4 regions of the Rhizobium sp. WW22 genome follow, and region 3 is predicted to be linked to each of the others. Evidence: riboswitches for the same ligand, from Rfam matches in the RefSeq annotation. Region 3 holds a riboswitch; each other region holds the start of a gene.
The links. A riboswitch is a leader RNA that binds a small molecule or an ion and turns the genes downstream of it on or off. The one in region 3 is predicted to bind cobalamin.

Region 1: it holds a riboswitch for cobalamin, as region 3 does, so the genes downstream of both, ACK83U_RS02505 (aromatic ring-hydroxylating oxygenase subunit alpha) here and cobU (bifunctional adenosylcobinamide kinase/adenosylcobinamide-phosphate guanylyltransferase) in region 3, are expected to answer to the same signal.
Region 2: it holds a riboswitch for cobalamin, as region 3 does, so the genes downstream of both, ACK83U_RS26600 (ABC transporter substrate-binding protein) here and cobU (bifunctional adenosylcobinamide kinase/adenosylcobinamide-phosphate guanylyltransferase) in region 3, are expected to answer to the same signal.
Region 4: it holds a riboswitch for cobalamin, as region 3 does, so the genes downstream of both, nrdH (glutaredoxin-like protein NrdH) here and cobU (bifunctional adenosylcobinamide kinase/adenosylcobinamide-phosphate guanylyltransferase) in region 3, are expected to answer to the same signal.

What each region holds. Positions count from the first base shown of each region.
Region 1 covers NZ_CP178198.1:494,942-502,572, reverse strand. The annotation lists gene ACK83U_RS02515 (GH25 family lysozyme) at 18-1,028, shown strand; gene ACK83U_RS02510 (hybrid-cluster NAD(P)-dependent oxidoreductase) at 1,138-2,226, opposite strand; gene ACK83U_RS02505 (aromatic ring-hydroxylating oxygenase subunit alpha) at 2,229-3,473, opposite strand; cobalamin riboswitch at 3,570-3,774, opposite strand; gene ACK83U_RS02500 (DUF6656 family protein) at 4,124-4,741, shown strand; gene ACK83U_RS02495 (L-threonylcarbamoyladenylate synthase) at 4,800-5,774, shown strand; gene ACK83U_RS02490 (FAD-binding oxidoreductase) at 5,808-7,238, shown strand; gene phnF (phosphonate metabolism transcriptional regulator PhnF) at 7,242-7,631, opposite strand, start outside.
Region 2 covers NZ_CP178199.1:1,635,573-1,643,203, forward strand. The annotation lists gene ACK83U_RS26580 (LuxR C-terminal-related transcriptional regulator) at 1-67, opposite strand, end outside; gene ACK83U_RS26585 (DUF882 domain-containing protein) at 504-1,838, shown strand; partial or broken gene ACK83U_RS26590 (ABC transporter ATP-binding protein) at 1,934-2,697, opposite strand; gene ACK83U_RS26595 (iron ABC transporter permease) at 2,694-3,731, opposite strand; gene ACK83U_RS26600 (ABC transporter substrate-binding protein) at 3,735-4,751, opposite strand; cobalamin riboswitch at 4,916-5,172, opposite strand; gene ACK83U_RS26605 (GGDEF domain-containing protein) at 5,254-6,399, opposite strand; gene ACK83U_RS26610 (hypothetical protein) at 6,564-6,968, shown strand; gene ACK83U_RS26615 (PepSY-associated TM helix domain-containing protein) at 7,196-7,631, shown strand, end outside.
Region 3 covers NZ_CP178198.1:1,686,129-1,693,759, reverse strand. The annotation lists gene ACK83U_RS08425 (ABC transporter substrate-binding protein) at 1-493, opposite strand, end outside; gene ACK83U_RS08420 (hypothetical protein) at 1,306-1,449, opposite strand; gene ACK83U_RS08415 (cobyric acid synthase) at 1,685-3,139, shown strand; gene ACK83U_RS08410 (chloride channel protein) at 3,136-4,932, opposite strand; cobalamin riboswitch at 5,113-5,512, shown strand; gene cobU (bifunctional adenosylcobinamide kinase/adenosylcobinamide-phosphate guanylyltransferase) at 5,653-6,177, shown strand; gene cobW (cobalamin biosynthesis protein CobW) at 6,183-7,232, shown strand; gene cobN (cobaltochelatase subunit CobN) at 7,242-7,631, shown strand, end outside.
Region 4 covers NZ_CP178199.1:1,326,391-1,334,021, forward strand. The annotation lists gene nrdE (class 1b ribonucleoside-diphosphate reductase subunit alpha) at 1-2,041, opposite strand, end outside; gene nrdI (class Ib ribonucleoside-diphosphate reductase assembly flavoprotein NrdI) at 2,158-2,553, opposite strand; gene nrdH (glutaredoxin-like protein NrdH) at 2,565-2,786, opposite strand; cobalamin riboswitch at 3,035-3,253, opposite strand; gene ACK83U_RS25085 (FUSC family protein) at 3,375-4,472, opposite strand; gene ACK83U_RS25090 (DUF1269 domain-containing protein) at 4,697-5,239, opposite strand; gene ACK83U_RS25095 (hypothetical protein) at 5,291-5,581, opposite strand; gene ACK83U_RS25100 (hypothetical protein) at 5,863-6,129, shown strand; gene ACK83U_RS25105 (pyridoxamine 5'-phosphate oxidase family protein) at 6,193-6,672, shown strand; gene ACK83U_RS25110 (hypothetical protein) at 6,747-6,971, opposite strand; gene ACK83U_RS25115 (putative nucleotide-diphospho-sugar transferase) at 7,545-7,631, shown strand, end outside.

The DNA of each region.
Region 1 (7,631 bases), 1.2 Mb from region 3:
ATCCTTACTATTATTTCATGAAAGGATACCGAAAGAGTAACCTCCTCATTTACGGCTTGCTGACGATCCTGGCCCTAATGGGGCCGGTCTCCAAGCCCTCGGCCGGTGAAAGCCAGCCGTGGGGCGACCCCAAAAACGCCCTGATTGTCGACGCTTACGAGCTGAACACTATCGACTGGGCCGCATTCCTGCAGGACAAGCGGATTGCCGGTTTCATCTCAAAGGCGTCCGACGGACTTCCTGAAAGCTTCAGTTGCACCGGCGACCATGGCGGCGACACCGTGGCTCATTGCAGGACGATGTGGCGCAAATACGCCGTCAGCCGTGAGCTGTTTCAAACGCGCCGCATGCTGGCAAAATCGAATGGCCTGTTATGGGGCGCCTATCATCTTGGGCGGCCCGGCAATCCGATCGACCAAGCCAATCATTTTCTCGATTATGCCGATCCGCAACCCGATGAGCTGATGGTGCTCGACATCGACGGCATGGATGCGACGCAATTCATGTCGCTCGACGACGCGCAGATCTATGTCGCCCACATCAAGGTCAGAACCGGCCGCTATCCCATTCTCTACGTCAATCACAACACGGCGCGATACATAGCCGACCACCGGGGCACCTATCCGCTGCTGTCGCGGCTGCCCTTGTGGTATGCGCGCTACAAGCCGGATGTCAAAGGTACTTTCCCACTCGGCAACTGGGACAATTATGCCATCTGGCAGTTTGCTTCGTCGGACAATTGCTCGGAGAAAAGCTGCCCCTATCGGGTCCCGGGCACGCTTACCGATATCGACGTCAACGTCGTGCCGATGACAAAGGTCCAGCTCGCAAGGATCTGGCCGCAGGGCGATCTCCTGCCGGCGAAACCGCTGCCCGCGCCGGACCTGACGATCGCGCTCGCACAGATGTGCAGTGGGCCGCGGCAGATGCTCGTTTCCCTCATGCTCGAGATCGACCCCGTCGTCACGGCCTCGACCCCGCAAACCAAGCCGGTCGAGATTAATGAGCTGAACTACCAGGATTTCTAGAGCGTGATGCCGAAAAGTGTGGGCGGTTTTCGAACGACATCATGCTCTACTTCTTTGGCGCTAGAGCGGATTCAGATTTTAGGTCGAATAGACCTAAAATCATCCGGCTCTAGGCCTCGATCTGCACATCCGTCTTCGGGCGCGAGCAGCAGGCGAGGATGTAACCCTCGTCGATCTCATCATCAAGGATGCCGCCGTTGTGGCTCATCTCAACTTCGCCCGAAAGCTTCATGACCCGGCATGTGCCGCAGAGGCCGGATTCGCAGGCGGCGCCGATGCGCACGCCGGCGCCCCGCGCCGCCTGAAGCACGGTCTGGCCCGCCGCACAGGCCACATCCTTGCCCGCCATCGTGAAGCGGATCGTGGTTGCCGCCTCGCCGGAAGCATCGTCAGAGACTTCCGCAAGCGGTGTCGCCGCATTGGCCGGCTGGAAGCTTTCCTGATGGTAGCGTGACATGTCGAAGCCATGCGCTTCGAGCATCGAGCGCACGGCATCCATGAAGACTTCCGGGCCGCAGCAGAAGATGGTGCGATCCATGAAATCGGGCGCCAGCAGACCGATCTTCGCCTTGTCGATGCGGCCCTTCAGCCCCGACCAGAGATCGGTGCGGCCGCAGCCTTCGACGATGAAGCCGAGATCGAGGTTCGGCATGAAGCGGGCGAGATATTCGAGCTCGGAGCGGAAGATGATGTCCGTCGGGCTGCGCGAGCAATTGACGAAAGTAATGTCAGACAATGGTGCTATGTCCGACATATACCGCGTCATCGACATCATCGGCGTGATGCCGGAGCCGGCCGAGACGAAGAGATATTTCTCGCCCGGATGACGGATGTGGCTGAAATCGCCGAGCGGGCCGAAAGCCTTGATGCGCATGCCCGGCTTCAGGTTCTCGAACATCCAGCGCGTGCCGATGCTATCTTTCTGCGCCTTCACCGTCACGGCGACCGAGAAGGGCCGCGACGGCGTGGACGACAGGGTATAGGTGCGCATGACCGGCTCCGGAGCCGCCGGCAGCTCCAGCGTCACGAACTGGCCCGGCAGATAGCGGAACCAGTTGTCCTTATCGGACCCGAAGGTGAAGGTCATCACATCGGGCGCTTCGGGCGTGACTGAGAGACATTCGAGCAGATGCTGCCTGTCGCTCCAAGGCTGCATTTGGTCGAGATGGCGATGCGGAAGGGAGACGGCCATGTTCATGCTCAGGCAACCGCCGACAGCTTGGCCTGGTCGCCTTGCAGCCGGTTGATCATGAAAGTCGTGTACCATTCGACGAACTGCATGACGCCGCCTTCATGGATTTCCGAATAGGGACCGGGCTCATAGGCCGGCGAGCGGATGCCGAAGGCATTTTCCTCGACGATCCGGCGGTCCTGATCGTTGGTTTCGGTCCAGACGTGTGTCAGTTCCTCGAGATTGTAGTCGACGCCTTCGACCGCATCCTTGTGAACGAGCCACTTCGTGGTGACGGCCGTTTCCTCGGCGCTGATCGGCAGGACACGGAAGGAAATCGCGTGGTCGCCGAGCATGTGGTTCCACGTCGTCGGATAGTGGAAGAGCAGCATAGTGCCGATGCCGTTGATCGTCACGTCGGGCGAGAGCGGCCGCCTGACGGCATTCTGGCCGGACATGGTGTAGCTTTCGGCGCCTTCGATCAGCGGCATACGGGCAGTGCGGAACTGTCCGTCCGGCGAGATCTTGAATTCGCTTGGCAGGCCTGCGGCTTCGCAGCGCGCCCAGTGCTCGGTGATGACGGGATCGCTCATCGCGCCCTGCACGCCGGTAACCGTCGGAGCTTCCGGGAAGGTGCGGCACAGTTCGGGGTGATTGGCCGCACAGTGATAGCACTCGCGGTTGTTTTCCCAGACGAGCTTCCAGTTGCCCTTTTCGATAATGGTGCTCTGGAAGGCGACCTTGGCTTCGCTGATACGATGCGGGGCCATGTAGGGCTCGATCGTGGCGCGAACCGGTGCGAAATCGGGAGCGTTCTGCGCGAGGCAGATGAAAATGTAGCCGCCGACACTTTCGCAGTGAACCGGCTTCAGCGAATACTGGCTCTTGTCGAAATCCTCCGCCATCTGTCGGGCAAAGAGCAGCGAGCCGTCGAGTTCGTAGGTCCACTGGTGATACGGGCAGACGAGCTTTGCCGACGATCCGCGCTCGGTCGTGCAGACGCGCGAGCCGCGGTGACGGCAGCTATTGTGGAAGGCGCGGATGACCTGATCGCGGCCACGGACGATGACGACGGGATAATCACCGATCTGGACGGTGAAGTAATTGCCCGCACGCGGCACTTCGCAATCATGGCCGATGAACAGCCAGTCGCGATAGTAGATCGTCTCCATGTCGAGCTTGAAGTATTCCGGATCAGTGTAGAAGGGTTGCTCCAGGCTGAAACCCGTCCGGTGGTTCTTCAGTTGCCGCAGAACTTTGCTGCCGATATCCATTTGCCTATCCTTGCGCAATACCGGAAGACGAGCAGAGGACATGCAAGGCCGTTGGGAACGGCCGAAAGCAATCCCCCGACCGCCCGCCGCGGTCAGTAAACCATATGTGCCCAAGGCTGGTTTCCGGGCTCTGGAGCGGCCCTGTTGCCAGGACCCCATGGCACCTTCCCAGACCGATCGGCCCAGTGGCTTTATCCGCCATGCCTCACTCCACCACCGTTGCGGGGGCAGCGCCGGATTTTGACCGGCTTCCCAATTCTCCGTCTCCCTAGCAGACGGCACCTTGAGATTGATATCATCATAGCTCTCGGCCGCGTCTGCCGCTGCGCTGCAATGCGACATCGGCTTCGAATTTGACGACAGGTGAAACCGGACGATAGGACGGTTGCATGGTGTGAGAATATTGACAGGCAATTCAATTACTTGGGCGCTTGCATCGGAGATGGTCAAAGCATCGCATATCCATTCCGCCAATGACGCTTTATCCTGATTGCGACAGGTCAGCGAATGGCCGGCAATCAGGGGAACAATTGGGCGGCAGAAAGCGCCAACGGAGCCGCTATCGGGGCGCCTTCAATCCGGCACGATCAAGCTCGGCTCAAGCTCCGTGGTTCATCATGTCACCAAAGAGTTTTATAGCGAGATCCGGCATGGCCAAACTCAGATATTTCGACGCTGGGAAGCCCGCCGAGCCCGAACCGGCGCAGCCGGTATCGACGACGGGGTACACCGAATTCCTGCGCACCGGCCGTATCAACCGGAACAGGCCGCATTGGCTGGCGGAAGAGCGGGAATACCTCACCCACGAACAGGTGGCCGAACGCACGGCGCTGAAGCTCAGGGACGCCGGCGAGAAGACCCACGACCGGCTCAACAATTTCCATAGGTCCATCCGCTTCCCGAAGCTCATCTTTCATCACACGCTGAAGGACACGCCGCATCTCGGCTATTGCCACGTTACAGCGGCGCGGACGCAGTTCGCGCATTATGAGGACGTGAACTGGGCTTTCTATATCGCCAATTTCTTTGCCCGGATCGGCCAGGAAGCGAACTTCTTCGAAGACATCAGCCTCAAATATTCGCGGATGTATTTCGCTGTCGCGATCCATCCGGACAAGGAAGCCGAAGACAAGAAGCTGACGATCAACCGCGATGTCAGAGGCAACGGCGTGCTGTTCCACACTCACGATCCGCAGATCGCCATCCGCAATGTTCTTCTCCTAGGCGCCCGTAACGAGCAGCTCCGCGACATCATTCGCCAGCTTTGACGATTGATCCGAAAACTCGAAGAGCATAGAAACGGCCTGAACTGCAAGCAGGCAGGCCATGGCACGACACATAGACATTCTCGAACATCCGCAAACGGCAATAGAAGTGGCGACGGCGACCCTTGCCGAGGGTCTGCCGATCGGGCTGCCGACAGAGACGGTCTACGGCCTTGCCGCCGATGCCACCAATCCTGCCGCCATTACCCGGATCTACGAGACGAAGGGCCGCCCGCGCTTCAATCCGCTGATCTGCCATATGAGCGATCTCGCCATGGCCGAGCGCTATGCGGTCTTCGACCCCATCTCGCGCAAGCTCGCGGAAGCCTTCTGGCCCGGGCCGCTGACGCTGGTGCTGCCGCTCAAGCCCGATAGCGGCATCCATCCGCTGGCAACCGCCGGCCTCGACACGGTCGGCATCCGCGTGCCCCAGGGCTTTGCCGGCGAGCTGATCCGCGCCTTTGATCGGCCGCTCGCAGCACCGAGCGCCAATACCTCGGGCAAGATCAGCGCCACCAGCGCCGATCACGTGGACGACGATCTCGGAGAACGGATCACGCTCATCCTCGACGCCGGGGCTTCGGTCGTCGGCGTGGAGTCGACGATCGTCAAGGTTGAGGATGGCGAGATGCGCCTGCTGCGACCCGGTGGGCTGGCGGCAAGCGAGATCGAGCGGGTGGCCGGCAAGGCACTGAAGCGCAAGAAGAAGGCTTCCGCTGCCATCGAGGCGCCAGGCATGCTTGCTTCGCATTATGCGCCGGGAGCGGCGGTGCGGCTCGACGCCACGGAGGTTTCCGCAAGCGAGGCGCTGATTCGCTTCGGCACGCCAAACATTCCCGGCAGCGAGAACGCCGTTGCCGTGCTGGATCTGAGCACCACTGGCGATCTCGCCGAAGCCGCTGCAAACCTCTTCGATTTCATGAAGCGCGCCGATGCCACCGGTGCAACGACAATTGCCTTTTCGCATATTCCCGACGAGGGCCTCGGCGAGGCTATCAACGACCGGCTGCGCCGCGCGGCCGCGCCCAGAGACTAAATCGGCCCGACACCATCAGGCAAAGGAAACGCCATGAGCAGCTCCGCCTCCTCTTCCGACCTCCTCGATCGCTTCGCCATCATCGTCGGCGAAAAACATGCCGTGCGGGACCCGGCGGAAATTGCGCCGCATCTGGTGGAAAACCGTGGGCTCTATCATGGCGCTTCGCCTATGCTGCTGAAGCCCGGCTCGGTGGAAGAGGTTTCGGCCATCCTCAAGCTTGCCAGCGAGACCGGCACGGCCATCGTACCCCAGACCGGCAATACCGGGCTTGTTGGCGGGCAGACGCCGCGCGAGGGCGGCTCGGACATCATCCTATCGCTGGAACGCATGAACCGCGTGCGCGATATCGATCCTGTCGGCAATACGATGATTGTCGATGGCGGCTGCATTCTGGCTGATGTCCACAAGGCGGCAGCCGAGCATGGCCGCATGTTTCCGCTCTCGCTCGGCTCGGAAGGCTCTTGCCGCATCGCCGGCAATCTTTCCACCAATGCCGGCGGCACGGCCGTTCTTGCCTATGGCAATATGCGCCAGCTCTGCCTCGGCCTTGAAGTCGTTCTGCCCACGGGCGAGATCTGGAACGGATTGCGCCGCCTGAAGAAGGACAATACCGGCTACGACCTGCGCGATCTCTTCATCGGCGCGGAAGGCACGCTCGGGGTCATTACCGGTGCGGTGCTAAAACTCTTTCCGCAGCCGCTTGGCCATCAGGTCGCCTTTGCCGGCCTGCTATCGGTCGATGACGCGCTGACGCTATTCAACAATGCCTCCAGCCTCTGCGGCACGGCGCTGACCGGTTTCGAGCTGATGCCGCGCATCGGCGTCGAATTCACCACGCGGCATATACCGGGCGTGCGCGATCCGCTGGAGACGGTGCATCCCTGGTATGTGCTGATCGACATCTCCACCTCCGATTCGGTTGAGACGGCCGAGCGGATGATGACGACGCTGCTCGAACAGGGCTATGAGGCCAGCCTGATCCAGGATGCGACCATCGCCAGCTCGGAAGCGCAGCAGAAGGCCATCTGGCATATGCGCGAGAGCATGTCGGACGCGCAGAAGCCGGAAGGCGGCTCGATCAAGCACGACGTTTCCGTGCCGGTGGCGCAGATCCCGCAATTCATGGCCGAAGCCGAGAAAGCCGTTGTCGCCGCCATGCCGGGCGCCCGCGTCTGCGCCTTCGGCCACATGGGCGATGGCAATATCCACTACAACATCTCGCAGCCCGTCGGCGCCGACAAGGCCGAGTTCATCGGACGCTGGCGCGAGATCAACAAGATCGTGCACGGGCTTGTGCTGCAGCATGGCGGCTCGATCTCCGCCGAGCATGGCATCGGTCAGCTGAAGCGCGATGAACTGGCCTCCATCCGCTCGGAGATCGAGATCGACCTGATGCGCCGGATCAAGACGGCCTTCGACCCGGCAGGCATCATGAATCCGGGGAAGGTCCTCAAGGTCTGAGGTTTAGACCGTGACGACGACCCGCTCGGAAGCGAAGCAGCCGATCTGGCAGGAAATGACCGTGCCATCGGCATCGATGTCCTCGCCAGCATAGGCAAGTACCGGCGTCAGCCGCGATTGCTGTAGCAGGCGCGCTTCGGTCTCCGTCGGCATGCGCGCCGTGATGTCAGTGGAGCGGCGCCAATAGTCGGCCACGCCATACTCCTTCAACGCCGCTGTGAATGAGCTCGTTGCGGCGAACTTCTCCGTCAGGCCGGGAAAACGCTCAGCCGAGCAGCTGCGCATGACGACGGATACGGGAAGCGCGTCGGCATAGGCGATCACGCACATGTCCAGCACAGCCACGCCCGGCTCGAGATTGAGCCTTGCAGCTATATCGACGCTTGCCGGAAC
Region 2 (7,631 bases), on a different replicon from region 3:
GCAGCTCGTACCATTGGACGGCAAGCGAGGTCTTGCCGTAGCCGGCAGGTGCGACAATGGTCGTCAAACGGCGCAGCCCGGCGCGCCGGAGCTGCCGCAATAGGTCGCTACGTTTGATTGTTTGCTGCCCGCTCGACGGGGGAGCAAATCGATTCTGTCCACTCATGGGGCGGGATGATGATGTCTTGGCAGACAGTTTGCAACCCACGCGAAAACGTTTGCAAAGCCGGTTTTACCTATCTTTTGGAAGAAACCGCCTTACAGGCAAGGGTTGATCTCTGACAAAATTGCAACGGAAAAGTTGAAGCTTTCAGAAATAAGGCATGCCAAGGGAGAAAACGACCCCAACTGCCCATGAATATGCTCGGACCAATGAAATTTTTCCGTTTCTGCCTTTAAACGGTCCGTTAGGGATTTGTTGACCATAATTGGAGGGTATAGCGATGCCGCAGGCGCGGCGCCTCTGATTTCTGTTTCTCTTAGCAAGGGCGAAAGTCGTATCCGTGCATCACGTGATCTTTTCCATTCCGGCGGCATTTTTCGCCACGACTTTCTCGTTCATCGCTTTCCGGGTGGCGCTGATCGCGATGCTGATGCTCGGCGCCTTTGCCGGTTCGGCGGCGGCCGAGGACAGGGCACTCAAGCTCTTCTTCACGCATACGGGGGAAAGGTCGACCATCGTCTTCAAGCGTAACGGCAAATATGACCCGCGCGGCCTTGCTCAAATCAACCGCTTCTTGCGCGACTGGCGAAAGAACGAGCCGACCAGGATCGATCCGGAATTGCTCGATCTCGTCTGGGAAGTCTACCGCCGCAGTGGCGCCAAAGAGTCCATTCACGTGGTTTCGGCCTACCGCTCTCCGTCGACCAACAGCATGCTGCGCAACCGCTCGCGCAGCTCCGGCGTTGCCAAGCACAGCCAGCACACGCTCGGCAAGGCAATGGATTTTTACATTCCCGGCGTAAAGCTCGCGAGCTTGCGCGCAATCGCCATGCAGATGCAGATCGGCGGCGTGGGCTTCTATCCCAATTCCGGCTCGCCCTTCGTGCATCTGGATGTTGGCGGAGTGCGCGCATGGCCGAGAATGTCGCGCCAGGAGCTTGCGCGGCTTTTCCCCAATGGACAGACGCTTCACGTGCCGGCAGATGGCAGGCCACTGCCGGGTTACGACGTAGCGGTCGCACAATCCAAAAAGCGCCCTTCCCAGATGGCGAGCAAAATCACGGCCGTTGATGACGATAGCGACGATGCCGGATCATTCACAGCGTCTCGCAACGTCGAACCCGACCGCAGCCTTTTGACCAGCATGCTGCCAACCCCCAGAAGCCGGGCCGTGGATGGGCTGGAAGCTCAGCTTGGCAAGCGGGTGGCTGAGGAAAGCAAGACCCAACCCTTTGCCGACCTCGCGGCCTATGCCGTTCCGCTGCCGGCGTGGCGGCCGACCAGCAGCATCGTCGTCATCCCCACGACCGCGCCGGAAAGACCAGCTCCCACTGCCGTGCTCGCCAGCCTGGTCGTGGGACGCAGCAACGCTGGAAAGCTCGTCGTGTCTGACAATGTGGAGAATACGGCCGAGAGCGCCATGGCAAAGATGCAGCCGATCGCTGCCCTTCCCTCGGCGGCTGCGCAAGATGTCTCAGCCGGTGTAGGAGACATGTCGACGGGGGCGATCGTCGCCTGGGCTTTGCGTCCGCCAGGCATGGCCGTCGACATGACGCTACCAGGCCTCGTCAGCGCGCCCATTCCGATGCACGACGACATGGCGGAGGCCCAAGCCGGAGCCATCAGCTATGATGGCGACGATTTCGACGTCGAGCGGTTCGGCTTCGAAGGCTGAGGCGAACTCGCACCATCTAGTAATACGATGCGCCCCGGTCGGAATTGCTCAGACCGGGGCGATCCATTTTATTTCGCGATCGCGACAGATGCCACTCAACCCGCCATGTATTGAATGTTGCAGCGGCCGTGCACTGAAGATTTCTGCACATGCGCGCGCACCCCGAAAACGCGCTCGATTAACTCCTGCGTCAGCACCTCTTCAGGCGGGCCTGCCGCAACGACCTCGCCATTTTGCAAAACAGCAAGGCTGTCGCAAAACATGGCCGCGAGATTGAGATCGTGCAGCGCCACGATGGAGGTGACATCGAGCTTGGAGACCAGGCCGAGAATATCGAGCTGATGTTGGATATCGAGATGGTTCGTCGGCTCGTCAAGCAGAAGTTCGCTTGGAGTCTGGGCAAGCGCCCTCGCAATATGGACGCGCTGTCGTTCACCGCCCGATAAAGTTTGCCACGGCTGACCGGCGCGGCCTTGCATACCGACACGGGCAAGCGCATCGGAAACCGCCGCATCGTCGTGAGCGCTCCAGGCCGATAGGGACCGCGATGCGGCGTACGGCCGAGACGGACGACGTCCATCACTGTCACCTGCGTATCGGTCGTCGCCTGCTGCTCGACCAGCGCGATGCGGCGGGCAATATCGCTCCGCGAGATCGAGGCAATATCGCTACCGCCGAGCCGGATGACCCCGCTTTTGACCTTCCGCAGCCGGCAGATCAGCCTGAGCAGGCTGGATTTACCCGAGCCGTTCGGCCCAAGGAGCCCAAGCACCTTGCCTTTTTCCACCGTCAGACTGACGCCGTTGACGATGAGGCTATTGCCGGCTGCAAAGGTTACCGTGTCCACAGCAATGCTCATGCCGTCCTCCGGGTGCGATAGAGAATGAGGGCGAAGGCCGGAGCCCCGAACAAGGCCGTGACGACGCCGATCGGCAGAATCTGCTGGGGAATGATGACCCGCGAGATGATATCGGCGGCGACCATGAAGATGGCGCCGGCCAGAGCCGCTGCCGGCAAAAGCCGGTCATGGCTCGGCCCGACAACGAAGCGGGCCGCATGCGGAATGACGAGCCCGACGAAACCGATGGAGCCGACGATGCTGACGACCGCTGCCGTCATGAAAGCCGTCACGCCGAGCAGAACGACTTGGGCGCGCTTGACCGCAATGCCAAGCGATGCGGCAGCATCCGTGCCGAAGATGAAGGCATCGAGCACGCGGACATGCGCCATGCAGACGGCGAAGCCGATGATGGCGACCGGCCCGGAAAGATAAACGTCCGGCCAGCGCACGCCGCTCATGGAGCCGAGAAGCCAGAACATGACGCCCCTCGCCTGCTCCGCATTGGCCGAGGTGGTGACGATATAGGAGGTGAGCGCGTTGAAAAGCTGCGAACCGGCGACGCCGCATAGAATGATGCGCTCGCTCGTGCCACCGACCCCGGCGGCAAGCAGGCCGACGAAAAGAAAGGCTGCAACTGCGCCGAGGAAGGCGCCGCCGGAAAGGCCGAGAATGCCGTAGCCAAGACCGAGGATCATGATGCAGACCGCTCCGGTGGAGGCGCCGGCGGAAATGCCCAGCACAAAGGGTTCGGCGAGCGGATTGCGCAGCAACGCCTGCAAGACCACCCCGCTCAAGGCAAGCGACGCACCGGTGCTTGCAGCAACGAGCGCGCGGCTCAGGCGATAGTCCCAGACGATCCCCTGATGGATCCGGCTGAGTTCGAAGCTCGTTCCGAACAACCGGTTCGAAACGGCCTTTACTGTGGTCGACAGCGGGATCGAAATCTCGCCGATCGATACGGCGAGGCTGATCATGAATGCCAGAAGAATGACGGCAGCCATGGCGAGCGCCAAGAGCGCCCACCATGCCCTGCGTTTTGCGGCGAGACCCATATCTTACTGCGCCAGGCCGAAGGACTTGATGCCCTTGGCCAATACTTCAATGCCGTCGATGGTGCGGATGGTCGGGTTCATCGACTGCGCATCCATCATGACGAAACGCTTGTTCTTAACGGCGTCGAGCTGGCTGGTGACTGGATCTTTTTCGAGGAAATCGACTTTGACCTTCGGATCGTCGGCCGCATAGCGGCGGCGGTCCATGGTGGCTATGACGATCACGGCCGGGTTGGCCTGCGAAATGGTTTCCCACCCGACCATCGGCCATTCTTCTTCCGTCGTCACCACGTTTCTGGCGCCGAGCGTCTTCAGGATATAGGCCGGCGCGCTGTTCTTGCCGGCGATATAGGCATCGCCATTGACCTCCTTGCTGGAGAACCAGAACACGATCGGAAGATCCTTGGCCTTGGCAGCGGCAATCGAAGCGACTGCATCCGCCTCGCGCTTTTTCAGATCCGCGATCAGGGCATCGCCGCGATCCCTAACGTCGAAGATCTGCGAGAGCTCGGCGATTTCGTGATAGACCAGATCCATCGTGAAAAGCTCCTTGCGCACACCATCGCCGCCATCGGTATTGACCTTGGCGACACAATCGGTCGGAGCAACATAGGTATTGATCCCGAGTTCCGAAAATTGCTGGCGTGTGCCGACGGAACCCTGCGCGCCGACATGCCATTCGAATTCGGCAGCGACGAGATCCGGAGCCTTGCCAACGACGGATTCGAAGCTCGGATCGTTATCGGCGAGCCGCGGGATCTTGCCGTTGACTTCGGCATATTGCGGCAGAACCGGGCCGACCCAGACCGCCGTTCCGGCAATCTTGTCGGCAAGGCCGAGCGAAAAGAGGATTTCACTCATGCCCTGGCCGATCGAAACGATCTTGGCCGGAGCCTTTTCAAAAGTGACCTTCTGACCGCAATTATCGATGGTGAGAGGATATTGGGTGGCGGCAAAACCGGAGCCGGCAAAACCGGTCAGCCCAAGTGCAAATGCAATGGTCGTCAAAAAATGGCGCATGAAAGGTCTCGATAGGATTAAGGAAACGGGGCGGCGTCAGCGCGATCGCGCTGAGAAAGACGGCCGCCGGCTGCGGAGATCCCAATCAAGGCCGATAGGTGTCGGATAATGTCGAAGGCGCAGGTCAATCATTCTCTGTCCTTTCCGAGCATCCCCGCCCGGCTGATTGGATCGTGATCGACGGCAGGTCTCCTGGCTTGCGGATATCTGACTATCATCGGCCTTCCCGCAAGCATGCTTGCAGTGGCGCGGCTCAAAGCCTCAGGAAGGAACCAGCAGGCTGGTCATTCCCGGATGATCGGCAATCCGCTTACAGTTGCGGGGGCAGCCACGGTCTAGGTCCCGCTTGGGTCATCCTCACCGTGTTCCCTATTAATCCCCGCGGAGTCTTCCTTGGGGAACCGTCACGTCCAGTTATTCCGGACTGCCCCGTTCCGTCAAGGACGCTTGGATAGAAATGAGACAGAGCACGCCATGCCCATGGGAAGGAAAGGCGGCGGGCCTATGCGGCCTCTGCCAGTTCCACACGATTTCTCCCGCCCGCCTTCGCCCGATAGAGCGCCTTGTCGGCGGCCTCGAGCACATGTTTGAAATCTGTCGTCGGTTCGAGGGAGCAGGCGATGCCGATGCTGACCGTGACATGGACGGCCTCCTGCTCGAACATCAAGGTCGTGTCCTCGATGTCCTTGCGAATTTTCTCCGCGACGGCAGCGGCGGCTCGCGTATCGGTGTTGGGCAGCAGCACGACGATCTCCTCGCCGCCATAACGGGCGGCAATATCAGTCTTGCGGACGGTTTGCCTGATGACATCGGCCAACCGCGCCAGAACGGTGTCACCGAAGGAATGGCCCCAGCTATCGTTGATCTTCTTGAAGTGATCGATATCGAGCATGATGATCGAGAAGGGGATACGCCGCATACCCGCTTCCTTGCTGCATCGATCGCCTTCGCGCTGCAGCACCCGGCGGTTGGGAAGCCTTGTCAGCGGATCGAGGCTCGCTTCGTTCTCCAGCGCGCGCTGGATGCCAATGCGATATTGCTCCCGCTGCAAGAGATCCGACAACAGCATGACGCCGAGGATATTGACGATCGTCACCGGAAGTGTCGCCGAGATAAGAAGGGCGCGCGCAACCGTCCACGGAAAAAGGAAAACAACCACAATGGATGAACAGGTCGCCAGACCGAACAGAGCCGATCGCCGCCATCCCGTGCCGGTCCATTGCCGCGGCAGCAGAGTGAGTACATAGCCCGCGATTGCAACGATTACGATGCCGGCTACGCCGACCACCGCGCCCATGCCGCCCACCATGTACCGAAACAGCGCCATCATCGCCGCAGCGACAATGGTTCCCAAAAGGCCGCCATAGATTGGCGTAAGGACAAGGAGGATCGACCGGCCATCCTGGATCACACCTGGCATCCATTGGATGGGATCGCCCATGGACAGGATGCCGACCAGCCCGAACAACAGCCCGACGGCCACGGATTTCAAAGCGCCGCGCTCGACGATACGGATGACCCAGGAATAGGCATAGACAATAATCGCCACCTGGCCGAGGACACGTATTAGCGAGATCAGATGTGTTTCGACTTCCATGGCGATTCCCAGTCTTCGCAACGCGCCGCGATAGATGAGCTGCGGCGGCATGGTCGAAGTCCTTATGAGATACCATGCGATCTCTAAAAATAGTTTATATGCCTCTCATCGATCGGCAGTGCGGCGGCATCGCGGCACGAATTGACGCATTGCGCTTGTGATGCGCCTGCCCTATGAATGAAACCTTATCCGCGAATGCGGTGGTGGGGACAAGCATGCGGAAGACGATTTCGCGAACATTTCAGTGGAGCGCGCGCATTCTTTGCGCCGTTGCGCTGTTGCTCGTCGGCTTCGCCCATCAACCGATCGTCGCAACCGCGGACGAAATATCCCCGATCGAGCTTGCCCAGTACCGGCTTCCGGATGGCTCCCTGCCCGTTCTTTGCATCACCTACAAGGATGCCGACGGCAAGGTGCACGGGAAAGCCTACGCACCCGGATGCGAGGCATGCCGGATTGCGTCCGCCGCGATGCTGCCTGCGCCTCCTACCGACATTTGTGAGCGCCTTGCCTCCCCGCGTGGAGAGACGGTCGTCGCACGATCGGAGGCGTTCCACCGCCAGCTTTATCCGCCGAATACAGGCCCGAGAGCACCACCCCTCCCCGACATCGTTGGCTGAACCGGCATTGCGGCTTTCGTCGCGATGCCCGCCGTCAACGCTGCCGCTTGCGCGACCATCACGTCGCGACATCTGAGGATTGGTGTTCACAGCTGCATCTTGCCGAACGAAGCAGGCCGATTGGTCGGCTGCTCAGGGAAAGCAGGCTCACGCCAAACGGCGAACCATCTCGCCGCCCCCTCCTCAGATCGCCCCTTGCGGCAGCCTGCCGATCTTCGGAGGATTTCATGTCTGCCTTTACCGCTGCAGAGCCTGCAGCCGCAGCAACCCACAATATCTCGCTCTATCGCGCGATCTGGCGCTGGCATTTTTTCGCCGGCCTGCTCGTCATCCCTTTTATGCTCAATCTGGCGATCACCGGTTCGTTGTATCTATTCAAGGACCAGATTGCCGATACCTTCTATTCGCATCGCTATCTCGTCACCGAAGCCGGCACCATGCTGCGGCCGCAGCAGATCGCCGACGCGGCGCTTTCGGCCTTTCCGGGCGCGCGCGCAACCTCCTATCACGAAGCGTCGGCGCCGAACCGCTCGGCCTGGATAACGCTGTCCAAGGATGGACAATCGACCATCGTCTACGTCAATCCTTACGATGGCAGCATTCTAGGATCAGTAGGGTCGAAACAGGAGTTCGGCTGGGTCGTCAAGCGCATCCACAGCCTAG
Region 3 (7,631 bases):
TCTGGCAGTTCCAACCTGCCGGGCAGTCATAGACGGCACCCTTGGACGGATCTTCGGGCGCAGGGAAGAGTTCGGGATGCTTGAGGGCGTCCTGAACGGTCTTGATGTCCGGATGGGCGTCGGCGAGGAACTTCGGAATCCACCAGCCTTCGACGCCGCCGTCGCTCAGAAGCGGTGCGGCCACAATCAAGCGGCCCTCGGATACGGCCTTGTCGAGCGCGGTGCGCACAGCGTTTACCCAAAGCTCTGGTGCGACGTCAGGCTGACCTTTTTCGTTCATGGAGGCAAAGGTCGGCTGTGTATCGCCGGTTACCAGAGTGACATTGCAGCCGTAACCGTTCTGCAGGATGATCTTGTCGACCTGCGCGGCGACGCCTGCGGATGCCCAGTTCATTTCAGCAATGGATACACTGCCGCAATCCGCAGCGTGCGCCGAGCCAGCCAAAGCATAGGCGCCGAATGCGAAGATGGCTGAAGCGAGAAGCTTCTTCATTGATATCGTCTCCCAATTTTTCGTTACGTTGCGGAAATCGACCCTAATGCGTTCGATTTCTGTCGATCCCCTGTCAGCGCGGTCCAATTGCAACCGTTCATACGCCGCTGACGACGCCCGTACGGTCCCCTTTGCTGCCGTCGTGCATCTGGTCTTTTTGCGACCGCTGAACTTTATCGCGGCCGGGCATTCTTTGCATCGACATCAGGCAGCGTAAGGATTTGGATGAAGAAATCAACAGCCGGTCGTCCGATGGACGTTATCGTGTCTCTTGGAGAAGCTTAATTAAGCGCCTGAATTAGCCTATTTTCTGCCATTCATGGCTGTAAAACGTCCATCACATGGCTTGCTCAAAGCTTTGCCACCCAGGCGGATTTGAATGGTGCTCAAATATCGTGTCCCTGGAAGACGTTTTATATCTCATTTGCGTCGTTTGCGATTTCTCAACGCAAAGCGGAAAATTTTCAAAAAATTTTCAGATTCACTCTAATTTAAGCACTTAATAACCCTCCAGTAACGATGTCGGTTTATCAATCGATGCGTGGCGGGGGACAACCGCTGCTTCCCTGGATCAGGTATAGCGTACCGGGGAATGCGAACCTTGCGGTGTATGTGCAGGGAAGCCGGCGTTTTTGGCAAACCGTGTCGATCTCTGGATCGCGCGGTTTTCGCGCTTTAAAGAGCGCCGTTACAAGACAGTTTTCTGTGTGAGAGCGGCAATCCGCTCCGATCCCGACATTGAGCAAAAATATAGCCGCCGATGCTATCGCATGGCGGCTTCTCGTGTGTTGGACTGGCGGCTTGACGCGCTATCAGCCGACATTATACGTGCGGATGAAGCCCACCGTGCCGAAGCGCGTATCGAGCTGCTGCAGCCGGCTCTCGGGGCGGTGAGCCGGAAGCTTGCCGTTCCAGGCGATCTGGATGGAATTCTGTCTGTTGAAGATGAAAAGCATTGGGGTATCCTCCGACCCGGACCGGCCGGTTTCGTTGTTTGTTTTCACGATGCAGATAGTCCTCTTCCGCGTAACTCACAATGGATGAAATCGTCATCCAATGTCGCAAAAAGAGCATGTCGGACGATGATGCATTTTTGTATCGTGTCGGTGGGCTCCGAGGGACGGAGATCGCGGCAAAATCAAGGCAGAATCCAGCGTTTTCAGTGGCTGTAGCATATCAAGGTGGTGAGGAATGACGAGAGCGATCATGCTGCAGGGAACCGGCTCCGATGTCGGAAAAACGGTATTAGTCGCGGGCTTGTGTCGGCTGTTCGCAAACCGGGGCGTGAGAGTGCGCCCGTTCAAGCCACAGAACATGTCGAACAATGCCGCCGTTGCCGAAGATGGCGGCGAAATCGGACGCGCCCAGTGGCTGCAGTCGCTGGCGTCGCGCGTTCCCTCATCTGTTCATATGAATCCGGTGTTGTTGAAGCCGCAATCGGAAACCGGCAGCCAGATCATCGTGCAGGGCAAGGTCTGGGGCCAAGCCAAGGGCCGGGACTATCAGGCGCTCAAGCCGCAATTGCTCGGCGCGGTGCTCGAAAGCTTCGCCACGATGCGGGCGGGGACTGATCTCGTCATCGTCGAGGGGGCGGGTTCGCCTGCCGAGATCAATCTGCGGCGCGGCGACATCGCCAATATGGGCTTTGCGACACGCGCCAATGTCCCCGTCGTGCTGGTCGGCGACATAGACCGCGGCGGCGTGATCGCGTCGCTGGTCGGCACGTACCATATCTTGCCGGAGGAAGATCGGCGGATGATCCGCGGCTATCTGATCAATAAGTTCCGTGGCGATGTCTCCCTCTTCGCTGAGGGTATCGAGGCAATTGGTAGCTTCACGGGGTGGCACTGCCATGGTGTCGTCCCCTGGCTGAAGGCGGCGGCGCGCCTGCCGGCGGAGGATTCGGTCGTATTGGAGCGACTTGCTCGGGGTTCCTCTGGCGCGCTCAAGGTCGCCGTACCCGTGCTGTCGCGCATCGCCAATTTCGACGACCTCGATCCGCTGCGGGCCGAACCGGATGTCGATTTGGTGTTCGTCCGCGCTGGAGAGCGCTTGCCTGCCGATGCAGCGCTCGTGGTGCTGCCGGGTTCGAAGTCTACGATCGGTGATCTCCTTGATCTGCGCGAGCAGGGGTGGGACCGCGATATAGCCGCGCATGTTCGCCGCGGCGGCCGCGTCATCGGCATTTGCGGCGGCTACCAGATGCTCGGCCACATGGTCCATGATCCACTTGGCATCGAAGGATCGGTGACCGAGACGCCGGGATTGGGCCTGTTGGATATCGAGACGGAGATGGCGCCGGAAAAGACCGTGCGCAACAGCACTGCCGTCTCCAAAGAGTATGATGTGCCGTTATCGGGCTATGAAATCCATCTCGGCGTGACGCGGGGCCGGGACTGCGAACGGCCATCGGCCATGATCGACGGGCGGCCTGATGGAGCCGTATCACCGGATGGTCGCATCATGGGCACATATCTGCATGGCCTTTTCAGCAGTGACAGCTATCGGGCAAAGTTGCTGGCAAGCTTCGGCCTTTCCGGCGAGCGCATGAACTATCGCGCCAGCGTCGACGCGGCTTTGGACGAAGTTGCAGCAGAGCTGGAAGCTGTGCTCGATCCCGCCTGGCTCGACGGTCTGGTCGCCTAGAGTTCGCCGGAGACTTCCCGGCGGCGGCGGTCGAGTTCTTCGCTGTAGCGACGCAGCGTATAGCTCTCCGTCAGCAGGCCGATGACCTTGCGTTCGATGAGGTCGTTGACGACGACGAGCGCTTCGCTCTTCGTCTGCTCGAACATGGCTGCTGCCTGCTTGGCGTTCATTTGCGGCTGCAAAAATTCATTGCGCAGCTGGATGAAATCGGAAAGACCGTGTTCCTCGTCATCCTTTTCGACGGGGCTCGCATAGACGTCGGGTACGAGAACCAATCCGGAATATTTTTCGTTCTTGTCAACCAGGATGACCCGCTGCGCCGAGCCGATCGGGAAATTCCTGCGGAATTCCTCGATGCTCATGTCGATGCTGGCCGTATGCACATCGGGGCGCATCATGCGGGCGACGGTCAGGTTGCGGATCCAGCCGACATCGTGAGCGCTGCGGATGCTCTCGCCGCGCAAATGGAAGCGCCACGTGGCGAAGGAGTAGCCGAAGGTCGTGCGCACCACCAGCGAGGAGGTGATGACCGCCGCCAGAACCAGGGCGGTGATCGGGAAATCCCCGGTGATTTCGAGCGCCAGGAAGGTCATGGTCAGCGGCCCGCCAATGATCGCGACGGCAAGCGAGCTCATGCCGACGACTGCGTAGACGGCCGGCGTCAGCGTGGCGTGATCGAAATAAGGTGCGCAATAAGCGAAGATCTTACCGAGCAGCGCACCCATGAACAGCGACGCAAAGAAGAGACCGCCTCTGAAGCCGGAGCCGATCGAGACCGCTGATGCCAGGGACTTCAGGATGAAGACGCCGATAAGTGCACTCAGCGTCACATCGGCCGATAGGTTAAGATGCAGGGCGCCGTGGCCGGCAGACAGAACCTGTGGCGAGATCAACGCTAGTGTTCCCACCACCAAGCCGCCAAGCGCAGGGCGGAAAGGCGGCGCGATCGAGCTTTTGCGCGCCAGTTCCTCGACCCATGCGACGCCCTGCATGATCAGGATGCCGATACCGGCGCAGAAGGCGCCGAGTAGGATGGCCGGAAGATAATCCGCCGGCACGATCGCCCCGAAGTGATCGATATCGATGGCAAAGTCGTCGCCGGCAAGCAATCTTGCGATCATGGTCGAGATCAGCGCCGAAACGACGACGGGTGTCAGCGTCACGATCGAATAGCTGCCGATGATCAGCTCGAAGGCGTAGAAGGCGCCGGTGAGCGGCGCGTTGAACGCAGCGGCGATGGCGCCGGCCGCGCCGCAGCCGACGAGCATGCGCAGGTCTGCGCGGCGCATCTGCATCTTGTAGCCGAATTTGGAGGCGATGCCGGCGGCAATCTGCGTGTAGCCGGCCTCAAGTCCGACAGAGGCGCCGAATCCATTCGAGATCAGGTTCTGCACGGCAACGATGATACTGTCGGTGAGCGACATGCGACCGCCGTGCAGCGCATTGGCTTCGATCGGGTCGACCATCGGCTTTTTGCGTGTGCGGGACAATATGTAGAGCAGTATGCCGAGAATGATGCCACCTGCGATCGGTGCGATGAACACTACCGATTTGTCCCGAATTGCCATTGCCGCCGAACTCAAGCGTTCGTAGTCGGTTATGCCATAGATGACGCTGTGAAGTTTGCGCGAGATATAGCTCATCGCCGTGACCGCACAGCCGGATACTATGCCTACCAGCGCTCCGGCGAAGACAAGTCCCAATTCGCCACGGCGCAGCAATGCCCTGAAGCGACCGAGATCGAATAGGGCCGAGAAGACGCCGAGGCGTCGCGGTTGGAATTTCTGCAGCATGGGAAACGGACGATACGTTTTACTCGAATGTGAGAGCTTACCCTCTATAAACTCCTAACATCAAAGAAATACGGCAAAAAAGCCGCTGGTTTCATGAGAATTTTCCGCCGATTTCGCAATCGGGACGGCGCAGGTCGCATCCATGCCCTTGATTGACTTGAGGTAAGTGAAAGCCTAATCATTGCCGGCATAACGAATGGTTCCTGAGCGGCGATCTGCCGCATGGGATGAAAAGGGAATGTGAAGGGACGGACCCAATCCGGGCGTTCTCATCACAGCCGACCCCGCGACTGTAGAGCGGTCAGGGTCTTTCATTCGGTTCGAAGCCTGTTCTGTTGATGGTTCGCATGGGGCGAACGGGGCGGGACAGGCTCAAGTCGAAAAAGCCACTGGCGTGGCATCATGATTAACCGGGGCTGGACGCCTCTTATTCTACGAATCGTCCGCCTTTTCATGATGCATTGCCGGGAAGGCGAGAAAGACCCGCTTGTGCACGATTGGGGGCGACCGGTTTCGGTCTGCCCCCGTCGCGGCGCCTTATCCGCGAGCCAGGAGACCTGCCATGCGTGCCGGGCACAGAGCCTGTTCTGGGACGTAAGTTCCGCTGCCAGCACGGAGGTTGTCATGGCGCAAGACGAGTTTTCGGCGTGTAGGCGCCCGTCTTCCGGTTCCAGCGATGTGCTGCAGACCCTCGATTCCGCGTGGGAGCGGGCATAGCGTATGTCGTTTTCGACTTCCCGAGCAGTCTTCGTCCTTGGGGGCGCGCGTTCCGGCAAATCCAGGTTTGCCGAATCCCTGGTTTCGGACACGGGTCTTGAACGTCACTATGTGGCGACAGGGCAGGCATGGGATGACGAGATGCGCGAGCGCATCGCAAAGCATCGTGCCGACCGCGGCGATCTCTGGCAGACGCATGAGGAGCCGATCGATCTTGTCGGTCAGCTTGCCGCCATCGATGCCGAGGGGCGAGCCGTGCTTGTCGACTGCCTGACGCTATGGGTCACCAATTTGATGATGGCCGAGCGTGACATGGCGGCGGAATTTGCCGCCCTGACCGCCTTTCTGCCGACCGCACGATCGAGGCTCGTTCTCGTCTCCAACGAGGTGGGCTTGGGAATCGTGCCGGAAAATCGCATGGCGCGCGCGTTTCGCGATCATGCCGGCCGTCTGCACCAAATGGTCGCAGCGGCGAGTGCCGAAGTTTATTTTATCGCAGCGGGCCTGCCGCTGAAAATGAAGGGTTGATGCATATGAACCAGGAAAAGATTCCCGCCACCGTCATCACCGGCTTCCTCGGAGCCGGCAAGACGACGATGATCCGCAACCTCCTGCAGAATGCCGGCGGCAAGAAGATCGCGCTCATCATCAACGAATTCGGCGATCTCGGTGTCGATGGCGACGTGCTGAAGGGCTGCGGCGCGGAGAACTGCACCGAAGACGATATCATCGAGCTGACCAATGGCTGCATCTGCTGCACCGTGGCCGACGATTTCATCCCCACGATGACGAAGCTTCTAGAGCGCGATGCGCGCCCGGATCACATCGTCATCGAAACGTCAGGCCTTGCTCTGCCGCAGCCGCTGGTCGCTGCCTTCAACTGGCCCGACATCCGCACCCACGTCACCGTCGACGGCGTCATCACCGTCGTCGATAGCGCCGCCGTCGCCGCCGGCCGTTTCGCCGACGACCACGACGCCGTCGAGGCTGCCCGCGTCGAGGATGATTCGCTCGACCACGAAAGCCCCATCGAGGAGCTTTTTGAAGACCAACTGACCTGCGCAGATCTGATCGTGCTCAACAAGACCGACCTGATCGATATCGACGGTCTCGGCCGTGTCCGCGCCGAAGTTGCCTCACGCACCAGCCGCAAGCCGACGATCATCGAAGCGAAGAACGGCGATGTGCCGGCCGCCATCCTGCTCGGCCTCGGAATCGGCACGGAAGACGATATTGTCAACCGCAAATCCCATCACGAGCTGGAGCATGAGGACGGCACGCCGCACGATCACGACGAGTTCGACAGCTTCGTCGTCGAACTTGGCCCGATCGCCGATCCGGTGGCTTTCGTCGATGCGCTGAAGGGCGTGATTGCGGAGCATGACGTGCTGCGCCTCAAGGGCTTTGTCGATGTCCCCGGCAAGCCCATGCGCCTGCAGGTGCAGGCCGTCGGCAGCCGCATCGACACCTATTTCGATCGCGCCTGGACACCGGGCGAAGCCCGCGCGACCCGGCTCGTGGTGATCGGTCTGCACGAGATGGACGAGACGATCGTGCGCAAGGCGATTGAGGCGCTGGCCTAAGGGAAATCCATGCATCTCCTCCTGGCACAGAAGGGAACGATCAGCGACGGCGAGGAGGCGATCGACCTTGGGCAGTCGCCCGGCGATATCCTCTTTCTGTCGGCTGCCGATACCGAGCTTGCGGCGATTGCCGCGGCGCATGGTGAGGGCGACCGTTCCCTTCGGCTTGCAAGCCTGATGAGCCTCAAGCATCCGATGTCTGTCGATACCTATGTCGACAGGACAGCGCGGCATGCGAAGCTCATCATCGTGCGGGCGCTAGGAGGGGCAAGTTACTTCCATTATGCACTGGAGGCGCTGCATGCTTCTGCAGCGCGCCAGGGTGCTCTGATTGCGGTGCTGCCGGGGGATTCGAAGCCGGATCCCGGGCTAACGCCATTCTCCAACGTTGCGCTCGAT
Region 4 (7,631 bases), on a different replicon from region 3:
CGAGCGCCATCTGGCGAAGCCGGATGTAGTAGATGGTCTTGATGCCCTTCTTCCAGGCATAGATCTGCGCCTTGTTGATATCGCGCGTCGTCGCGGTATCGCGGCAAAACAGCGTGAGCGACAAGCCCTGGTCGACATGCTGGGTCGCGGCCGCATAGGTGTCGATAATCTTTTCCGGACCGATTTCGTAGGCGTCCTGGTAGTAATCGAGATTGTCGTTCGTCATGAAGGCAGCCGGGTAGTAGACGCGGCCGATCTTGCCTTCCTTGCGGATCTCGATCTTGGAGACGATCGGGTGGATCGAAGAGGTCGAGTGGTTGATATAGGAGATCGAGCCCGTCGGCGGCACGGCCTGCAGGTTCTGGTTATAGAGCCCGCCTTCCATCACGGCTTTCTTGAGTTCCAGCCAATCTTCCTGGGTCGGAACGGCAATGCCGGCCTTTTCGAAGATTTCCGCGACACGTTCGGTCGCAGGCTTCCATTCCTGGTTCGTATATTTGTCGAAATATTCGCCGGAGGCGTATTTCGAATTCTCGAAGCCCTTGAAGCTCTGGCCTCGCTCGACCGCAAGCAGGTTCGAGCCGCGAATGGCGTGGTAGGTCACCGTATAGAAATAGATATTGGTGAAATCGACGCCCTCTTCCGAACCGTAGAAAATGCGCTCGCGGGCGAGATAACCGTGCAGGTTCATCTGGCCGAGACCGATGGCATGGCTCTCGTCATTGCCCTTTTCGATCGAGGGTACGGAGGAGATATGGCTCATGTCGGAGACAGCCGTCAGCGCTCGGATCGACATTTCGATCGTCTTGCCGAAATCCGGGCTGTCCATCGCGGCTGCGATGTTGAGCGAGCCGAGATTGCAGGAGATGTCCTTGCCCATATGCTTGTAGGACAGATCGTCGTTGTATTCACTAGCTTCGCTGACTTGCAGGATTTCCGAGCAGAGATTGCTCATGGTGATGCGGCCGGCAACTGGATTGGCGCGGTTCACCGTGTCTTCGAACATGATGTAGGGGTAGCCGCTCTCGAACTGGATTTCGGCGATCACCTGGAAGAATTCGCGCGCCTTGATCTTCTTCTTGCGGATGCGGCTGTCGCCCACCATCTCGCGATACTTCTCCGTCACCGAAATCTCGGTAAACGGCACGCCGTAGACGCGCTCCACATCATAGGGCGAGAAGAGATACATGTCCTCGTTGTTCTTCGCGAGCTCGAAGGTGATGTCGGGAATGACCACGCCGAGCGACAGCGTCTTGATGCGGATCTTCTCGTCGGCATTTTCGCGCTTGGTATCGAGGAAGCGCATGATGTCGGGATGGTGAGCGTTCAGGTAGACGGCGCCCGCCCCTTGCCGCGCCCCAAGCTGGTTGGCGTAGGAGAAGGAGTCTTCCAGCAGCTTCATGACGGGAATGATGCCGGACGACTGGTTCTCGATGTGCTTGATCGGCGCACCGGCCTCACGGATGTTGGTGAGCGATAGCGCCACGCCTCCGCCGCGTTTCGAAAGCTGCAGAGCCGAGTTAATGGCGCGGCCAATCGATTCCATATTGTCTTCGACACGCAGCAGGAAGCAGGAGACCAGCTCTCCGCGCTGCTTCTTGCCGGCATTGAGGAAGGTCGGCGTTGCCGGCTGGAACCGGCCGGAGATGATCTCGTCGACCAGATCGCGGGCAAGTTGCTCGCTGCCCTGCGCCAGCGTCAGCGCGACCATGCAGATGCGGTCTTCATAACGCTCGAGATAACGTTTTCCGTCGAAGGTCTTCAGCGTGTAGCTGGTGTAGTATTTGAAGGCGCCGAGGAAAGTCGGGAAACGGAACTTCTTCGCATAGGCGTGATCGAAGAGATCGCGCACGAAATTGAAGGAATATTGGTCGAGCACCTCCTGCTCATAATAACCTTCCGTCACCAGATAATCGAGCTTTTCCCTAAGGTTATGGAAAAAGACCGTGTTCTGGTTAACGTGCTGCAGGAAGTATTGCTTCGCCGCCATGCGATCCTTGTCGAGCTGGATTTTTCCGTGCTCGTCATAGAGGTTCAGCATGGCGTTCAGGGCGTGATAATCCAACGCCGTCTCCGGGGCCTTTGCCGGGCGGTCATTCGCGGGAGCAGGAAAAGTGCTCTGCGTTTTTTCGCCGGCATCTCGCGACAAAGAAGAGCTTAGCGTGTCCAAAATCGTTCCAATCCGTGTCTGACATTGGCGACATCCTCATCTGTGCCCAGAAGTTCGAACCGATAGAGATACGGTACCTGGCATTTGGCAGAGATGATGTCGCCGGCGATCCCATAGGTCGCGCCGAAGTTGCTGTTGCCCGCGGCGATGACCCCGCGGATGTTCGAACGGTTGCCCGCATCGTTGAGGAAGCGGATCACCTGCTTGGGCACGGCCCCCTTGCCGCCTTCGCCGCAATAGGTCGGGACGATCAGGACGTAGGGCGAGGTCGCACGAAACTCGTCGCCCGCGGCAAGCGGGATACGAGCAGCCGGCAATGCGAGCTTGACAACGAAGCGATGGGTATTTTCCGACCGGCTGGAGAAATAGACGATCTCGCCCACGGCCCGGATCCTTAAGCGAGGGTGCTGATCATGTCGGGACGGAAGCCGGCCCAATGCAGTTTACCGGCGACAACAACCGGAACCTGACGATAGCCGAGACCTTGCACCAGCTCATAGGCGGCGGCATCGGTCGATACGTCGACGATGGTGTAGTCGATGCCTTGGCGATCAAGCGCGCGGGTGGTTGCCGTGCACTGGACACAGGCGGGTTTGCTGTAGACGGTAATGCTCATGAGGTATCCTCGTATGGATGGGCACAGAAAATCGCTCGGGCATCGGATGATGCCCGCTCGGCGGGTGAAAAGTGGACGTAAGCCTAGCCGGCGGCCGGACGCATTTCAGCGGCCGTCATTCGCGCGGGCGACTATGAATACTCAATAACATGGACTTCACCCCGAAGTTATTCATGCGGGGTCTTCAAGGAAGCGATGACGGCGATCCTGCCGCATGAACCATCGCTCGCCAGTCGGACACCCCGCCCGTGGACGTTGTTGCTCAAGGCAGGTCTCCTGGCTCGCGGGTCATAACATTCGTCCTGTCTTCCCAAGACACAAGGCCTCAGTGACGTCATCAAACGAATGCTCGCCGCTCACAGTTGCGGGGGCAGCTCCGGCTTGGCAATCGTCATGCTCGCCGACCGGATTCCCATCTTAGCCTCCAATCCTTGCGAATCAGAAGAACCTCGAACACTATATATAGTATCCTCGGTTAAAATTGCGTCAACTGCTTCGACAGCCTCAATCAGATTTCCATGTTGATGGATGTCGACCATCGCACCCAACGCAGAGACTTGGGACTGGCCAAAAACAGGCTGGAGCCTTTCAATTGACGTTGCTTTCGCGGATGCGGTCGGCGAGATCGAGAAAATTCTGGCGCATGCGTCGCAATGTGAAATCGAGACCGAACAACCGGCCCGTTTCGCTAAATCCCATCGATTGGGCAGCCTCGGAAGTCTGAAGAGTGCTGAACGCGGCGTCGAAAGCCGCGTCGCCTGCCGAAAGCACATCCGGATCGATTTCGCCACCGGCACGCAACGCCCGGCCGCATGCCTCCGCAAAACGGGCCTGTGCCTCCAGCATTCCGCCTGCCTGCGGCCCGATCGCCTCGACAATCGCCGGCGGGAAAGGTGTTTCCACGATGTGGCTGAGATAGGTCATGTCGTTGCGGATGCGCCAGAGCGAACGGGGAATGGCCTCCGAAATTCCCTGTCGTGTCAGCCAGAAGGCGCGCTCGCGCTGCGCGTCGCTCAAAAGCGCTTCTGTCGCCATCAAGGACTGACGCAGGGCGATATTTGCCTCGGTGGCCGATACCGGCTCCCCCTTTTCGACGCCGGCTGCGAGCCTTCGCAAGATCTGCGCCATGACATCGAGTGCCGACCCGAAGCGATCCAAAACCATGGTCCGCGAGCGCGTCGGCAGGATGAACAGGCTGGCGAGCACGCCGACGACACCGCCCAGGGTAATTTCGGCGATGCGATCGATCACGAAAATCTCGACGGGAACGGCGGCGGAATGTGTCAGCATGACGATCGCGGCCGTCAGTCCGGCATTGCGCAGACGAGGCACGCGCACCGCCACGAAACTTGAAACGCCGACGACGCAGATCAGGGCAATGCCAATCGCAAGCGGCTGCTGCGGCGTGACGAATACCGCAATACCTCCGAGCACGGCGCCAGCGACTGTCGCAACCAGCCGGTCGAAAGCCGCTCCGGCGGTCGCGCCCACCGACGCCTGCATGACGATCAGTACCGTGAAGACGGCCCAATAGCCCTGCTGGAGATGAAGATGCTGTGAAATGGCATAGGTGATCGTGCACGCGATCATAACCCTTAGCGCCTGCAGCGCCGCGCGTTTGGTCTGAATCAGCGATGTCTTGGGTTTTGACGGCGGCTGGCTTTGACGAATTACAGGATCGGTCATCGCGCAAGTTTTCGCCTGGAAACGTGTGCTGACAATGGCCGTCCGGGGCTTGCCCTCTCCCTGCTGCCGCTAGTGAATGACCGCATGACCTACAATGGCAGTATTTGCGCGATTAGGGAAGGCGCGCAGGTAATGCGAGCGCGCCGTTCAATCCTTGAGCCACCGCGCTTCCTGGACGAAAGCACGGCCTCCGCCGACAACAGGAGTAGAGATCGGATTTACGTTCAGACGGTGGCGGAAGCCTCGGACGTCGGTGAGGTCTCGTCGACAAGCACCTGGCGCAGCCGCGCCTCCTGCTCGGGCGACAGCGAGGTGCGCAGCAGCCGCGCATGCTCGCCCTTGAATTCGGCAAGCACCTTTTCCGGTTGAACCTTGCGGATCAGGAGGAAAAGCGCGGAACTCTTCGCCGGAATGGTTTCGGCCAGACGCTTCATAAGATCGTCGTCGATACCGTAATCGGCCATCGATCCGGCAAGAGCGCCGGAGCCGGCACCGATTGCACCGCCGACGACGAGCCCAGCAAGAGGATTGAGGAAAAGCAGACCAACGAGCGAACCCCAGAGAGCGCCCGAAAGACCACCGCTTGCGGCGCCTGCCGCCGTGAGATTGACACTCTGCTTCAGACGAACCTTTCCGGATTCATCACGAACGGCGATGACGGCATCCTCCAGATCGATCAGATATTCTTTTTCGAGCTGAACGAGCCGGTTCAGGACAGCGTCCGCTTTGTCTGCATCATCGAAACCAAGCACAATAAGTTCTGACATCGAAATCCTCCGGGTCGTGTTGTCGAAACGTGAAATGAGGCGTGAGGCCCCTTAGTGAACAGCCGTACTGACCAATCGGTAAGGATGAGTAGCATTGAACTGCGAGATCATTGCGACAGCCTGTTGCAAAAGCCGTTCGGCATTTTCCGGATCGTCGCGGGCAAGCTCATCTGCATTGACGCGGATCGCTTCGGCCATATTGGTGGAAAGAATGGCGAATTGCTTGTTGCCTTCGACGAGGGCCTCGCGTGCATTGCCTTCCAACGTCTTCGCAACATCGATGAGAATTTCCTCGCGCTCTTCGACGCTGAGTTCTTCGATGGTTTTTGTTCTTTCTTCCATTTTGGTCACTCCTGACAGACGTGATTGTGACCGAGCTCATAAAGCCTCGGCTGCCACTCACTTAGGAAGACGCAAATTCGGGTTCAAGGTTCCATTCCGCCCAACCTTCCGGCTTCCATCGACAAAGGAAATCGGTGTTTGCCTCGCGAGTACGGAACAATGAGCGCGCCGCGCGGTTTGACCGACATGGCCGATCGCCCCCGCACCACGGAAGGCTCTCTGCCGCGCCATTTTCAAAAATGACGCGAGACTTCGCGGACCAGACGAACAGGATGAGCGAAATGACAGACATGCGACGCGACAATGGCAACGCGAAGACCGAGCATGACGCGACCCGCAATCGCGCCGGATCGGTTCCCGCCGACCAGACCAAAGGTGAGATCGATGCGGCGTCGGAACACGTCAAAGAGCGCGCTCCTGACGACGTGCCTAATATCGAAGCGGAAAAAGAAGCCGTCCGCCAGCATGGCGACGCCTTCGTCGTGAAGAGCGACCTCGACGATGCGGACCAGCGTGAAGCCGCACCGGGCACTCGCGAACAGCCGTAGGCCCCTTCATCGGATGATCTCAGCTCAACTCCCTCTCTTTGCAATCGAAACCAGGAGACAGCCATGACGGACACCGACGACAACGCCCGCGTTTGGGAGCTGGTCGACAAGATCGGCTTTTGCATGCTGACCACGCAAATATCCGGAAGCCTGCGCGCTCGGCCGATGGCCGCTCATCCCGAACCGATCGAAAACGCGATCTATTTCCTGACGGATGTCGCGGGCCACAAGGATGAGGAGATCGCGCGCTGGCCGAATGTCTGCCTCGCCTTCGCCGACACCCGGGGTCAAAAATATGTTTCGATATCCGGGACAGCTGAAGTCGGCAACGACCGCGAACGCGTCAAGGATCTCTGGTCCACAGGCGCCAGAGCGTGGTGGGACAGTGCCGACGATCCCTCGATCCGCGTTTTGAAGGTAACGCCTGTTTTCGCCGAATACTGGGATAGCCCCGGCAGCATCATCAGCTACATCAAGATGGCGGCGGCTGCAGTCTCGAATTCGAGACCCGACATGGGTGACAATGCGAAGGTCGAGCTTTAAGAATATTAGAGCCTGCAGCCATGCCGCATATAGGTGGCGGCATGGCTAGCATCGGGCCTTGAAAACGCCAATTGCTACTCTTCCCATTCCTCGTCGTCGGCGGAAAGCAGCTCCACCAGCGCAGCGACCTTACCGGCCGGCAGATGGCGGCCCTCGCCGATCAAAGCCTCATCGCTGTTGACCCAAGCCCATGCCTCGGACAGGTCCGTCGGCGTTGCGCCTGTCGCAACGATATCGGCGATAAGGGTCTCGTCGACAGGGCCGAGTACGGCGGTGACGTCTTGCGAGGTCAATGTCATGTCCTGCTCCTCTTCCTGTTTGTCAGACCATGAACATCCCTGAAATATAGAAACGCGAGGATCAACTTCCACCCGCAACCAAGCTGCGGGGACATAAAGTATTTCCGTTAAATAATTGAAATATCTAGATAAACACCTTCATTTCCAGCAAAAGAAAATCTTGCCGAGATGAACTGTGTCCAGGCTCAACGGCTTTCTACGAAAAGCAAGGGGAGCGGTCTTGAACTGCTCAGAATGTTGGGCCGGCTGCGCCGCTCTTCAGCGTGAAATAAGCAAAGGCTGCTACGAAAAACGCAATGACGGCCAGGATCGCCAACAAACGCTTGAGCCAGGGAGGCGTTTGTCTCGGCGGTTTCGGCTTCGGACGACGTTCAAACTTGATGACATTATCGGACATGACAATCGATTAGCGAAGATCAAACGGTTTGCCAATCCGGTACGGACGTCACCGGTGTGACGTTTCCGAAATTGGCCAGACTAAATGCTCCATTCATCCAAACTCTCAATCTTGTCCGCAACGCTTCGTGGTGGCGGATATTCGATTGAAGCTCATAAACCCCCGAAGGTGCCTTCTTGAATATCCTCAATAAAATTCGCCCGTGGAGCCCGCAGCAACGCGCATTGATTGTCCCCTTCCCGGCAAAACAGGATCTGGCCGAA